3 regions of the Bradyrhizobium prioriisuperbiae genome follow, and region 3 is predicted to be linked to each of the others. Evidence: riboswitches for the same ligand, from Rfam matches in the RefSeq annotation. Region 3 holds a riboswitch; each other region holds the start of a gene.
The links. Region 3 has a riboswitch for glycine ahead of RS897_RS39650 (ABC transporter substrate-binding protein). Riboswitches for the same ligand answer to the same signal wherever they lie in the genome.
Positions count from the first base shown of each region.

Region 1: linked by a shared signal. The riboswitch ahead of RS897_RS31255 (ABC transporter substrate-binding protein) and the one ahead of RS897_RS39650 (ABC transporter substrate-binding protein) in region 3 are both predicted to bind glycine.
Region 2: linked by a shared signal. The riboswitch ahead of gcvT (glycine cleavage system aminomethyltransferase GcvT) and the one ahead of RS897_RS39650 (ABC transporter substrate-binding protein) in region 3 are both predicted to bind glycine.

Region 1 is NZ_CP135921.1:6,615,358-6,620,013, reverse strand. It holds gene RS897_RS31260 (GMC family oxidoreductase) at 1-980, opposite strand, end outside; gene RS897_RS31255 (ABC transporter substrate-binding protein) at 1,140-2,750, opposite strand; glycine riboswitch at 2,953-3,068, opposite strand; glycine riboswitch at 3,072-3,177, opposite strand; partial or broken gene RS897_RS31250 (tripartite tricarboxylate transporter permease) at 3,279-3,491, opposite strand; partial or broken gene RS897_RS31245 (tripartite tricarboxylate transporter substrate-binding protein) at 3,529-3,695, opposite strand; gene RS897_RS31240 (ABC transporter substrate-binding protein) at 3,867-4,656, opposite strand, start outside.
Region 2 is NZ_CP135921.1:5,541,930-5,546,585, reverse strand. It holds gene RS897_RS26160 (GNAT family N-acetyltransferase) at 1-190, opposite strand, end outside; gene alaS (alanine--tRNA ligase) at 192-2,867, opposite strand; glycine riboswitch at 3,192-3,281, shown strand; gene gcvT (glycine cleavage system aminomethyltransferase GcvT) at 3,428-4,576, shown strand; gene gcvH (glycine cleavage system protein GcvH) at 4,595-4,656, shown strand, end outside.
Region 3 is NZ_CP135921.1:8,545,720-8,550,375, forward strand. It holds gene RS897_RS39640 (ABC transporter substrate-binding protein) at 1-838, opposite strand, end outside; gene RS897_RS39645 (M20/M25/M40 family metallo-hydrolase) at 1,220-2,350, shown strand; glycine riboswitch at 2,444-2,550, shown strand; glycine riboswitch at 2,554-2,669, shown strand; gene RS897_RS39650 (ABC transporter substrate-binding protein) at 2,880-4,490, shown strand.

The sequences.
Region 1 (4,656 bases), 1.9 Mb from region 3:
GTCACGCAGCAATTGGTATGACGGGTGTCGCGATCCGTGGCACGCAGGTCCTCGCGCAGTTCGATGGTGGTGCGGAACAGCGGGTGATCGAAGAAGTCACAGCCGACCGGCAGATCGCGTTGCACGGCGACGCCTAAAGATTTCAGGTCGTCCGCCGGACCGATGCCCGAGCGCATCAGGATCGCCGGACTGTGGATGGCGCCGCCGCACAGGACGATCTCGCGCCCGCGGATCTCGCTGACGCCCTGGCCCGCGATATGAACCCGCACGCCGGTGGCCCGCCCCTGCTCGATCAAGACACGATCGACGAGTGCGTGGCCGCGAATTTCCAGATTAGAGCGGCCGCGCGCCGGCTCCAAATAGCCTTCATTGGTGGAGATGCGCCGGCCGTTGCGGCTGTTGATCGGATAACAGGCCACACCCTCGCCGTCCGGCCCGTTGAGGTCCGCGCACCAGGGATAGCCGCTGGCGAGCGCCGCATCGCGCAGCCCCCGGTCGACGGGCCCCCAGGTGTCCGGCGGCGCGCGATAGACCGGCAGCGGACCCCCGCGTCCGTGTCCCCTGGTGTCGCCGAAGTCCTCATCATCCTCGATCACCGAGAACAGCGGCATGATTTCGCGCGCGGACCAGCCGGTGCAGCCATTGGCGGCCCATTCGTCGAATGCATCCGCCACGCCACGAATGGCGATCTGGCCGTTCATCATCGAGCTGCCGCCCAGTCCCTTGCCGCGCCAATAGAAGCGTGGCTCCTGCCCAGCAATCCGGCGGGTCAAGAGATTGGGCCACTGCCATTTCTCCTGGAACTCACGCTGGTGGATGATCGGAATCGGATTGGGTGTGCTGATCTCCCAGGGCGCCTCAGCGGCGCGCCAGTCGAGGCCCGCTTCCAGCAACAGCACGCGGCGGTCTCTCGCTTCGGACAGCCGCGCGGCGATTGCGGCACCGGCAGAGCCGCCACCGACAACAATGACATCATACATGGTTTTAGACACTCCGAACTATCGACGGGCGCGGACGGCAGTCCCCATCATAGATTGATTTACGTCCAGATCGCTAGGTCAGCGAATGACGTGTTCGTGCAGGCGTCAGATGCCTATGAGAGGCAATGATCCGTAGTTGGAACGAGAGATCTCGTCCGATCACTCCGGCTTGTCCATATTCCAGAACACAGGTGTGGCCGGACCATCGAGCACGCCGGTCAGCTCCTTGTGCCAGACGCTTGGAGCGAAATATTGTCCCAACGGAATATAGGTCACCTGCTCGAAGGTCCGCGCCTGGATCTTGCTTGCGATGATCTTCTGGTCGTCCGACGAACCGGCCCGCGCGAAGGCATCGCGCAATTCCTCCATCTGCGGGTCGTCCGGCCAACCTACCCAGGCGCCCTTGCGGCCCCTGCTGTTCAGGGGAGCGCTGACAATGGGATTCATGATGTCGGCGATGCCCCAATTGGTGAAGAACATGTTCCAGCCACCATCCTTCGGCGGCTTCTGGCTTGCGAAGATCGTGTTCACCGTCTGCCAGTCCGCCGTCTGGACAGTCACCTGGAATCCGGCCTGACGCAGCGCCTGCGCCGCGACGATGGGTTGAGGCTTGAGCGTGACCACATCGGTCGGCGCCAAAATCACGACCGGTGTCCCGTCATAGCCTGATTCCACGAGCAGCTTCCTGGCCTCCGCCATGGTGTTGCCCTTGACCAGGGAGTCCGATCCGATGTCGGTTGCCAGCGGTGTGTCGCAGCCGAACACGGCGCCACAGATCTTGTAAAGTTGCGGGTTTCCGATCAGCGCGTCGAGCACGTCTTTCTGGTTCATCGCCATCAAGGCGGCGCGGCGAATTTTCACGTTGTCGAACGGCGGATGAAGGAAGTTCATCCGTCCGATGGTCTGAAAGCCGAGGCCATTCAGCGGGCGCGATGTCAGGTCCTTGTTGGCCTGCAGCACCGGCAGCAGATCAAACGACGGCCGCTCCAGGAAATCGATATCCCCGACCTGAAGCGCGTTGGCCGCCGTCTGCACGTCGGGCATCGTGACCCATTCGACGCGATCGACTTTCACCACCTTGCCGCCCGACGCCCAGCTCGGCGGCTCGGTGCGCGGCACATAATCCCTGTTCTTTTCATAGACGGCCCTGACACCCGGCTGAAACTCCGCCTGAATGAACTTGAATGGACCTGAGCCGATCTGCTCCGGGATCGCCTTGCTCGGCGGCGTATCGGCCAGCCGCTTCGGCATCATGAAGGGGACCAGCGTGGACGGTTTGCCGATCGCCTCCAGCACCAGGCCGTAGGGCTCCTTGAGTTTGAGCGTGATCGTCCTGGCGTCGGTGGCTTCCAGGCTGGCGGTGAACTCCATCAGCTTCTGGCCCATGCCGTCGACCGCAGCCCAGCGCTTCAACGACGCAACGCAGTCCTCCGAGGTGACCGGCGTGCCGTCATGCCATTTCAATCCGTCGCGCAGCGTGAAGGTGTAGGTCAGCTTGTCGTCGGATACTTTCCAGTCGGCCATCTGCGGCTTGATCGTGAAGCTGGAGTCCATCGCCACCAGCGTGTCGTAGACCATGTAGCCGTGGTCGCGCGTGATATAGGCCGATGAAAGGATCGGATCGAGCGCCCGCAAGTCTGAATGCATAACCGCTCGGATCGTCTTGGCCTGCGACCAGGTCGGCCATAGCAATATGACCACGACCAGCAGCCAGCGCAGCGCCTGCCTGACCGATATTGGTGAATCTTCGCCTTGCTGAGTGACGGACATCATTTTCCCTGGATTGACGTTGAGCGGATGTTGATGATCTCGCAATGGAGACGGCTTGCCCGCTGTCGCGCTGGCGCGGCGCATGGCTAATCGTTGCGCCGCGATGTCCGGCGACGAGACTTGCTGGGATAGGCATGGCCTTGAAGAAGCTCCCGCGCATTAGAGTCGCCTCATCTCCGGCATCGACCGGTAAAGGCGCCCCATCTGTCACGGTACCTGAGAGCTTGATCCGCCCGAGCCATTGCGCGATGCATGGCTCACTAACGGATATCCCCTTCGGTGGACGCCATATTGCACATATGGCGTCTCTCTCCAGATCGTCCTGACGACACGGTCCTTGTGCCTGAGAGTTTCCGGGGCGGTTGCTCCGTCGGCGCCGAACACGAAAACATGTTGTTTTCGCTCCGATCTCTCCCGCATCGTCGCGTTGGACGGTCGGACGATATGGCGCGCTCACAACGCCAGCAAGGTTAAATTTCAACCAGCTCTGCCCAGATGATATGCGAACGATCCCGCGCAGCCGGCAGCTCAGCCGCCCTCATCCAGAGCGACCATCTCGCGCTTCCGACGCAACGCCGGCAGCAGCGGGCCGACCAGAAGGATCAGCGCCAGCACCAGGCACGCCGCCGAAATCGGTCGCTCCACAAAGGTCAGCAGATCGCCCTGCGACAGGATCAGCGCCTTGCGCAGATTGTTCTCCAGCAACGGCCCGAGCACGAACGCCAGCACCACGTTGGGCGGAATGCCCAGTGTCAACAGCGCAATCAAGGCGCCGCCTGCCGAGCTCCTTGAGCGACGGCACGTCCGGGAAGTCGGAGAGCGCCGCGCGGTCCACATCATCAACCGCAGCTCGCCGGCATCGATCAGCGGCCGCCAGCCGGTGGAGTCCGCCTGCAACATGGTGTGATTACCGAGCACCGCAGCGTTGGTCTCCGCCCCGCCCTTGCCTCGTGTGGTGGTTCAGAAGTTCGCTCCACCATCGCCGCGCGCTCCTCGAGCGAACTTCTGAACCAAAGACCACACTCGAATCATATATTTGCGAGTGTCCTTATCGAATCCGAAGTTCGCTCCGAAGGTGCGGTTAAGTGATGCGAACTTCGGATTCGGGACACTCGCCTATTTCCACTTCGCCAGAAAGAAGCGCGGCAATTCATCCGGATACGGCGTAAAATCGAGCTGCTTGGAAATGCCATAGGTCGTCACGTAGCTGTGCAGCGGCGCCCAGTACGCCTGCTCCGTGATGCGCTGGATCGCCTTCGAATAGTTCTTCTTGCGGACATCAGGGTCTGTGGATGATCCACCCTCGAGCAGCCATTTCTGCACGTCCGGATCGCGCGCATAGTCATCGGCGCCGCCGTCAAAGAAGTTGGGCAGGATGGCCGAGACATCGTTGATCGAGAAGCTGCCCCAGCTTCCGAGATACAAACGCAGCTCGCCGGCCTTTGCGCGCTGGATCAGCGCCGCCGTCTGCAACTGGTTGAGCTTGGCGCGGATGCCGACCGCATGCAGGTAGTTCTGGACCGCTGAGCCCCACTGCGGCAGCACGTAGCTGGCAAGTTCCACGTCGAAACCGTCGGGATAGCCGGCCTCGGCGAGAAGCTGCTTCGCCTTCGCCGGATCGTAATCGTAGCGCGCCGCGATCTCGCCATCGCAGCCGAACTGCGTTGGGACACAGGGCGCGAGCGGAACGCGACTGCCGCCGGTGACCAGCTTGTCGGCGATCGCCTTGCGGTCGATCGCGTACCAGATTGCCTGGCGCACCTTGAGCTTGGTCACGGGATTGTCCGCACCGGTGCGACCGGCGGCATCGATCGAGAGATAACCGATCCGCATCGACTCTTTACGCAGGGCCTCCAGGTGCGGCATCCGGCTCATCGGCTCGAGTTGGTCCGGATTCAGGTTCCAG
Region 2 (4,656 bases), 3.0 Mb from region 3:
CGCCGTCCATCTCGGCGCCGCCGTGCAGCGGATTGATCGAATTGGCGCGTCGGGTCAGCCCGTCGGCGAACCGCGCCACCCAGCCGTCATGAAAGACGTTGGACAGCGCCGGCCACGCATTGAGGCAGGCGTGTTCGGCGCGCCAGGACAGCGAAGACAGCGCCGACGAAGACAACTCCGTCAGCGCCACATCAGGCTCCGATCGCCGCTTCGATGGCCTTCAGCGCCGCATCGGCCTTGGCGCCGTCGGGACCGCCGGCCTGCGCCATGTCGGGACGGCCACCGCCCCCCTTGCCGCCCAGCGCCTCGGACGCAACCTTGACCAGATCGACGGCGCTGTAGCGCGTGGTGAGATCCGGCGTGACGCCGACCACCACACCGGCCTTGCCGTCTTCCCCGACATTGATGATCGCAACCACGCCGGAGCCGATTTGCTTTTTGCCATCATCGGCCAGGCTCTTGAGATCCTTCATCTCGATGCCCTGCACCGCGCGTCCCAGGAATTTGATGTCCCCGATGGTGCGGATGTCAGTGCCAAGGCTTACACCATTGGCCGCGCCCCCGCCGCCCATGGCAATCTTCTTCTTGGCGTCGGAGAGCTCGCGCTCGAGCTTCTTGCGCTCCTCCATCAGCGCGACGATCCGCGCCGGCATGTCGTCGATGGTGGTGCGCAGTTCGGCAGCCGCCGATTTGGCAAGCCCGATGGTTTCGTTGGCGTGGTGACGCGCCTGGTTACCGGTCAGCGCTTCGATACGGCGAACGCCCGAAGACACCGCACTCTCCCCGGTCACCGAGATCAAACCAATATCGCCAGTGCGCCGCACATGGGTGCCGCCACACAATTCCACCGACCATCCCAGCGCGTTGCCACCGCTCTCGCGCGACAGTTTGCCCATCGACACCACGCGCACTTCGTCGCCGTATTTTTCGCCAAACAGCGCGCGGGCACCGGCCTCGCGCGCATCATCCACCGCCATCAGGCGCGTGGTGACTTCATCGTTTTCGAGCACGACATTATTGGCGATGTCCTCGACGCGGCGGAGTTCATCGGCCGTGATCGGCTTCTGATGCACGAAGTCGAAACGCAGGCGGTCCGGTGCGACCATCGAGCCCTTCTGCGCAATGTGATCGCCGAGCACCTGACGCAGCGCCTCGTGCAGCAGATGCGTCGCCGAGTGGTTGGCGCGGATCGCGGATCGACGACCGTGATCGACGTCGAGCGCCAGCGCCGCGCCTTGTTTTAGTTCGCCCTTCTCGACAGTGCCGAGGTGCACAAACAGGTCGCCGGCGCGCTTCTGCGTGTCGTTGACGCGGAAGGTGACGCCGTCGCCGGTCAGCACGCCGGTGTCGCCGAGCTGACCGCCGGACTCCGCATAGAACGGCGTCTGGTTCAGCACGATGGCGCCGGTGTCGCCGGCCTTGAGGCGATCGACTTCCTTGCCATCCTTCACGAGCGCGGTGACGGCGCCTTCGGCGCTCTCGGTCTCATAGCCGAGAAATTCGGTGGCGCCGAGCTTCTCGCGCAAACCGAACCACACGGTTTCGGTCGCAGCTTCCCCCGACCCCGACCACGACGCGCGCGCCTTGGCCTTCTGCTTCTCCATCGCATCGGTGAAGGAGGCGATATCGACGGAGATGCCGCGGTTGCGAAGCGCATCCTGCGTCAAATCGAGCGGGAAGCCGTAGGTGTCGTAAAGCGTGAAAGCCGTCTCGCCGTCGAACATGTCGCCCTGCTTCAGCGATACGCTCTTGTCGTCGAGGATCGCGAGGCCGCGATCGAGGGTCTTGCGGAAGCGCGTCTCTTCGAGACGGAGCGTCTCTTCGATCAGCGAACGCGCGCGCTGCAATTCCGGATAGGCCTCGCCCATCTCGCGCACCAGCACCGGCACCAGCCTCCACATCAGCGGCTCGCGTGCGCCGAGCAGCTGGCCATGGCGCATGGCGCGGCGCATGATCCGGCGCAGCACATAGCCGCGGCCTTCGTTCGACGGCAGCACGCCATCGGCAATCAGGAACGAGGCCGCGCGCAGGTGATCGGCAATCACCCGCAGTGACGCCTTCATCGGTCCCTGCGGATCGGCGCCGGTGAGATCGGCAATCGTGCGGATCAGCGCAACAAACAGGTCGATGTCGTAATTGTCGTGCTTGCCCTGCAGCACGGCCGCGACGCGCTCGAGGCCCATGCCGGTGTCGATGGACGGCCTCGGCAGCGGGACGCGATTGCCTGGCGTGATCTGCTCGAACTGCATGAACACCAGGTTCCAGATCTCGATGAAGCGATCGCCATCCTCATCCGGTGAACCGGGAGGGCCGCCGGGGATGTGGTCGCCGTGATCGTAGAAGATTTCCGAACACGGGCCGCACGGACCGGTGTCGCCCATCTGCCAGAAATTGTCCGAGGTCGGGATGCGGATGATCTTCGATTCCGGCAGGCCGGCAATCCTCTTCCAGAGCCCAAACGCCTCGTCGTCCTCGGAATAGACGGTGACCAGCAGGCGATCCTTCGCCAGCCCGTAATCCTTGGTGATCAGATTCCAGGCGAGCTCGATGGCGCGATCCTTGAAGTAATCGCCGAACGAGAAGTTGCCGAGCATCTCGAAGAAGGTGTGATGGCGCGCGGTATAGCCGACATTGTCGAGGTCGTTATGCTTGCCGCCGGCGCGTACGCATTTCTGCGAGGTGGTGGCGCGCTGGTAGGGGCGCTTTTCAAGCCCCGTGAACACATTCTTGAACTGCACCATGCCCGCATTGGTGAACATCAAGGTGGGGTCGTTGCGCGGAACCAAAGGCGAGGACGGCACGATCTCGTGGCCGTTTTTCGCAAAATAGTTGAGGAACGCAGATCTGATCTCGTTAACGCCGCTCATGTCCGTCCAATCGCATCATCCGGGCTTCTTCAGCATCCGGATACCTGAAATCCACGCCAAAAGCGCGATGTTTGCGGATTTGAGAACCAGTTTTGGCGCAAACTGAAGGTCCGCCCTCGCCCAAACCGCCCTCGTGGAATACCACGGCGATTATGACGCGCGCAGTTTCCCTTGTCCCGACCTGCTTTTACTGGGAGGGCGCCGGACTGTCCAGAAAGTGTGCAACGGACCAACGGGTTAATCAAATCGGACAAGAACCGTTGATAGGCCGATTGGCTGCGTTGACAGCTCCCCCGGCGCGGTGTTTTGTGGCCCTTAGTTTGAGTACATCACGTCGGGAGAGATCGGCCTTGTGCCGGCGCCGAAGGAGCAACCGCCCCGGAAACTCTCAGGCAAACGAACCGCGTGATGGGACGACATCTGGAAAGAGGCGCAGCCGGCCCCGCGTGAGCGGCCCGGAGAGACGCCCGCCGACGGGATAATACTCTCAGGCACAGCGACAGATGGGGCTTCGACGGGTTTTTGAGGAATGGTCCTCGATCGCCGTCCGGAGTCCGCTAATGTCTTCGTCGTCCGTTGAACACCCCCTGAAACGAACTCCGCTTTATGCGCTGCACCTTGCCCGCGGCGGCAAGATGGTGCCGTTCGCCGGCTATGACATGCCGGTTCAGTACGCGCCCGGCGTGCTCAAGGAACACCTGCACACCCGCGCTGCCGCAGGCCTGTTTGACGTCTCCCACATGGGCCAGCTTCGGCTGCGGCCGAAATCCGGCAAACTTGAAGATGCGGCCCGCGCGCTGGAGCGCCTGGTGCCGCAGGACATTGTCGGCATCGCCCTCCATCGCCAGCGTTACGCCCAGTTCACCAACGAGCGGGGTGGCGTCCTCGACGACCTGATGGTGGCGAACTTTGGCGACCATCTGTTCCTGGTGGTCAACGCCGCCTGCAAGGACGACGACGAGGCGCATCTGCGTGCACATCTCTCCGACACGTGTGAGATCGAATCGCTGCCGGACCGCGCGCTAATCGCGCTGCAGGGACCGAAGGCGGCCGACGTGCTGGCGCCGCTGTCGCCTGCCACAGCCGCTTTGCGCTTTATGAACGCCGGCCCGCAACAGGTGATGGGAATCGCGTGTTACGTCTCCCGCTCCGGCTACACCGGCGAGGACGGCTTCGAGATCTCGGTGCCGGCCGACAAGGCCGAGGCCCTGGCCACCGCCCTGCTCGATCACAACGACGTTTTGCCGATCGGCCTTGGCGCCCGCGACAGCCTGCGGCTGGAAGCCGGTCTTTGTCTCTATGGACACGAACTCGATGTGGCGACCACGCCGGTGGAGGCCGCGCTGGAATGGTCGATCCAGAAAGCGCGTCGCACCGGTGGGGCACGCGCCGGCGGATTTCCCGGCGCCGATGTTATTCTGAAACAGCTCGCCCACGGCGCGCCGCGCCGTCGCGTCGGCTTGCTCGCTGACGGACGCGCGCCGGTGCGCGAAGGTGCCCAGCTGTTCGTGGAACAGGACGACCCGGCCGCGGCCGGCTACGTCTCGTCCGGCGGTTTCGGCCCCAGCAAGATCGCACCGGTGGCCATGGGCTACCTGCCCGCGGCGTTTGCCACTGAAGGCACCACCGTGTTCGCCGACGTCCGCGGGCAGCGGCTGCCAATGCGGGTCGCGCCGATGCCATTCATCACCAACACCTATAAACGCTAGAAACGCTGAGGTTCTGTCATGACCACTCTTTTCACATCAGACCATGAATGGCTGAAGATCGACGGCGACGTCGCCACCGT
Region 3 (4,656 bases):
GGAAATTCATCCGTCCCACGGTCTGGAAGCCGAGCTTGCTCAAGGTGTCGACCTTCATATCCTTGTTGGCTTCGAGCAGCGGCAACAGGTCGAACGAAGGGTTCTCGATGAAATCGATATCCCCGGACTGGATCGCATTCACCGCAGTCTGCGCGTCGGGCATCGTGATCCATTCGACGCGGTCGACTTTCACCACCTTGCCGCCCGAGGTCCAACTCGGCGGCTCGGAGCGCGGCACATAATCCTTGTTCTTCTCGTAGACGGCTTTTACGCCGGGCTGGAATTCCGCCTGCACGAATTTGAACGGACCGGAGCCGATCTGTTCCGGGATAGCTTTGTCCGGCGGGGTCTCGGCAATGCGTTTCGGCATCATGAAGGGCACCACGGAGGACGGCTTGCCGATCGATTCCAGCACCAGGCCGTAGGGCTCCTTCAGCTTCAGCGTGATGGTCTTTTCATCGGTGGCTTCGATGCTGGCGGTGAAGTCCATCAGCTTCTGGCCCATGCCGTCACGGGCACCCCAGCGCTTCAGCGAGGCCACACAATCTTCCGCCGTCACCGGCTTGCCGTCATGCCACTTCAGGCCGTCGCGCAGCGTGAAGGTGTAGGTCAGCCGGTCGTCGGAAACCTTCCAGTTCGCCATCTGCGGCTGGACCTTGAAGTTGGAGTCCATTGCCAGCAGGGTGTCGTAGACCATGTAGCCGTGGTCGCGGGTGATATAGGCAGTGGTGATGATCGGATCGATCACCCGCAGGTCGGAGTGCATGACCGCGGTGATCGTTTTGGCTTGCGCCCATGCCGGCAACGCCAGCAGCGCGGAGGCTATCAGGCCTCGCATCGCCAATCTCGCGAACGCAGACGAATTCTTTCCACGCGAAACAACAGACATCACACCTCTCCTGGATTGGATCCGCATCCTGTTATGGCTTGATCCCGTCACGGCTTGAGCATGACGGCGACGAATTGGGGCCTGCAGCGCGACACTAAGATGTTGAGCGCTCTGATGATTTGAGAGTTGCATCAACCTCGCGGGGCGTCAATCGCGATTTCACCGGTGCTCATCATCATTGGCCGAAGTCGAGCGGGTTGTCGCAGATGTCGTGCAGGCCGCATTGCAAAATTCGAATGGGATGAGCGATTGTATATGGGTGGGGGATCGATATCCTCCCGCCGCCACCCACCAAACAAGCCGAACAATAACAAGAGAGAGCCCCGCGTGATAAACCCCGCCAAACTTCCATTCGATGCCGAAGTCATGCTTCAGGGCCTGCGCCGATGGGTTGAGTGCGAAAGCCCGACCTGGGACGCCACCGCGGTCAATCGTATGCTCGACCTGGCCGCGCGGGATCTCGCAGTTGCGGGCGCCAGCATTGAGCGGATCGCCGGCCGCAGCGGCTTCGGCGGATGCCTCCGCGCCCGCTTTCCCCATCCCAAACAGGATCAGCCGGGCGTCCTGATCGCCGGTCATATGGATACCGTTCACCCGGTCGGAACGCTGGACAAGCTGGCCTGGCGCCGCGACGGCAGCAAATGCTACGGGCCCGGCATCTTCGACATGAAGGGCGGCAACTACCTCTCGCTGGAAGCTGTCCGGCAACTGCAGCGCGCTTCGTTCACGACGCCCCTGCCCGTCACTTTCCTGTTTACCCCCGACGAGGAGGTCGGCACTCCGAGCACCCGGGACATCATCGAGGCCGAAGCGGCCCGCAACAAGTACGTGCTGGTGCCGGAGCCTGCGCGCGGCGAGACCGGCGTCGTCACCGGCCGCTACGCCATCGCCCGCTTCAACCTCGACGCCGTGGGCAAGCCGAGCCATGCCGGCGCCACGCTCTCGGCGGGCCGCTCCGCCATTCGCGAAATGGCGCGCCAGATCATCGCCATCGACGGCATGACCACCGACGACTGCACCTTCAGTGTCGGCATCGTGCATGGCGGCCAATGGGTGAACTGCGTCGCGTCGCGTTGCACCGGCGAAGCGCTGAGCATGGCCAAGCGGCAGGGCGATCTCGATCGCGGCGTCCAAAGGATGCTGGCACTTTCGGGAAGCGCCAATGACGTCACCTTCACGGTGACGCGCGGCGTCACGCGCCCGGTCTGGGAGCCGGATGCGAAAACCATGGCGCTGTTCGAGACTGCGCGCGGCGTCGCGAAGACTCTCGGCGTCGATTTGACGCACGGCAGCGTCGGTGGCGGATCCGACGGCAATTTCACCGGCGCGATGGGCATCGCCACTCTGGACGGGCTCGGCGTCCGTGGCGCGAATGCACATACGCTTGAAGAACACATCGAGGTCGCAAGCCTCGCCGAGCGCGGCCGTCTGATGGCCGGACTGCTGGCGGTGCTCGAATAAACAGTCTCCTCACACGCCCAACACCGAGGCAAACGCTGGGCGAAATTTAGCCTTGTCTGCTTTGGCAGTGCACCATACCGTTTGATCGTCCATCGCGACGATGCGGGAGAGATTGAAGCGAAAACATTGTTTGTTTTCGCTTCAACGCCGACGGAGCAACCGCCCCGGAAACTCTCAGGCACAAGGACCGTGTCGTCAGGACGATCTGGAGAGAGACGTCATATCCACGATATGACGTCCACCGAAGGGGATATCCGTCGATGAGCCATGCATTGAGCAATGGCTCGGGCGGATCAAGCTCTCAGGTACCGTGACAGATGGGGCGCTCCCGCTGGCCTTGCCGGCGCTCGGGGCGACTCTGACCTGTGGGAGCCCTGAGACAACATGCCTCACATCGCCTTCGTTTTGCGCGTCTCTCAGCGGCGCAACGCTTGCTTATGCGCTGCTGAAACGTGGCGAAGGCGATGAGACATCTTTCTTTCGCTGCCACCTCACTCAACGACCCACGCGACTTCAATCAGGAGATGTGATGTCTTTTACTTTGCGAGGAACGAGCTCAACGGCCGGCGCCAGAGGCGCGCTGCGAGGGCTGCTTGTCGCGGCAACGCTTGCGGTACCGAGCTGGGCGCAGGCCAAAACCATCCGAGCGGTGATGCACTCCGACCTGCGGGTGATCGATCCGATCATCACCACCGCCTATATCACCCGCGACCATGGCTACATGGTCTACGACACCCTGCTGGCGATGGACTCCAACTTCAAGGTTCAGCCGCAGATGGCGGACTGGAAGGTATCCGAGGACCGGCTGACCTACACCTTCACACTGCGCGACGGCCTGAAATGGCATGACGGCAAGCCCGTGACGGCGGAAGATTGCGTAGCCTCGTTGAGGCGCTGGGGTGCCCGTGACGGCATGGGCCAGAAGCTGATGGAGTTCACCGCGAGCCTCGAGGCCACCGACGCGAAAACCATCACGCTGAAACTGAAGGAGCCCTACGGCCTGGTGCTGGAATCGATCGGCAAGCCGTCGTCGGTGGTGCCCTTCATGATGCCGAAACGCATCGCCGAGACCCCGCCGGACAAAGCTATCCCGGAACAGATCGGCTCCGGGCCGTTCAAGTTCGAACAGGCGGATTTCCAGCCTGGAGTCAGGGCGGTCTATGTGAAGAACAAGGATTACGTGCCGCGCTCCGAGCCGCCGAGCTGGACCTCGGGCGGCAAGGTGGTGAAGGTCGACCGCGTCGAATGGATCACGATGCCCGACCCGCAGACCGCGATGAATGCAATCCAGTCCGGAGACATCGACTTCATCGAAACGCCGCTGTTCGACCTGCTGCCGGTGCTGGAAGCCAACAAGGAGCTGGAATCGCGCGTTCTCAATATTCTCGGTTATCAGACGCTGGGACGGATGAATTTCCTCTATCCTCCATTCGACAATGTCAAGGTGCGTCGCGCCGCCCTCCTCGCGCTCAACCAGAAAAACGTGCTCGACGCGCTGGTCGGCAACCCGAAATACTACAAGGTCTGCGGAGCCATCTTTGGCTGCGACACGCCGTATGCGACCGATGTCGGATCGGAATCCCTGGTCAAGGGCGACGGCATGGCGGAAGCGAAAAAGCTGCTCGCCGAATCCGGCTACGACGGCACGCCGGTGGTGATCATGGCGCCGGGCGACGTGGTCACGCTGAAGGCACAGCCGATCGTCTCCGCGCAGTTGCTGCGCGCGGCAGGCTTTCAGGTCAACGTGCTCGCGATGGACTGGCAGACGGTGGTGACACTGCGCGCCAGCCAGAAGCCGCCGAAGGAAGGCGGCTGGAACATGTTCTTCACCAACTGGGTTGGTGCCGACATTCTCAATCCCGTCGTGCATGTCACTCTGAACGGCAAAGGCAAAAGCGGCGGCTGGTTCGGCTGGCCGGACGATCCCAAGATGGAAGCTCTGCGCGATGCCTTCGTGCGTGCCGAATCTCCCGATGAACGCAAGAAAATCGCAACGGACATTCAGCAGCGAAACTACGAACAGGTCACCTACATCCCGCTCGGGGAATACAGGGTTCCGAGTGTCTGGCGGAAGGAATTGACCGGCGTGCTCGACGGCGCGGCAACGCCGGTGTTCTGGAATGTCGACAAGGCCGACTAAGCGGCCGCAACAGCCCGATGAACGACACGGGGCGAGAGCGATCTCGTCCCGTTTTCTTTTCAGATCATGCCGGCGCTTTTTCTTGCGATCACCGCACTGCACAAACGAACGGCAATGTGGGATGGAAATTTAGCCTTGCCCAGTTTTGAGGCTTATCCTATGGATT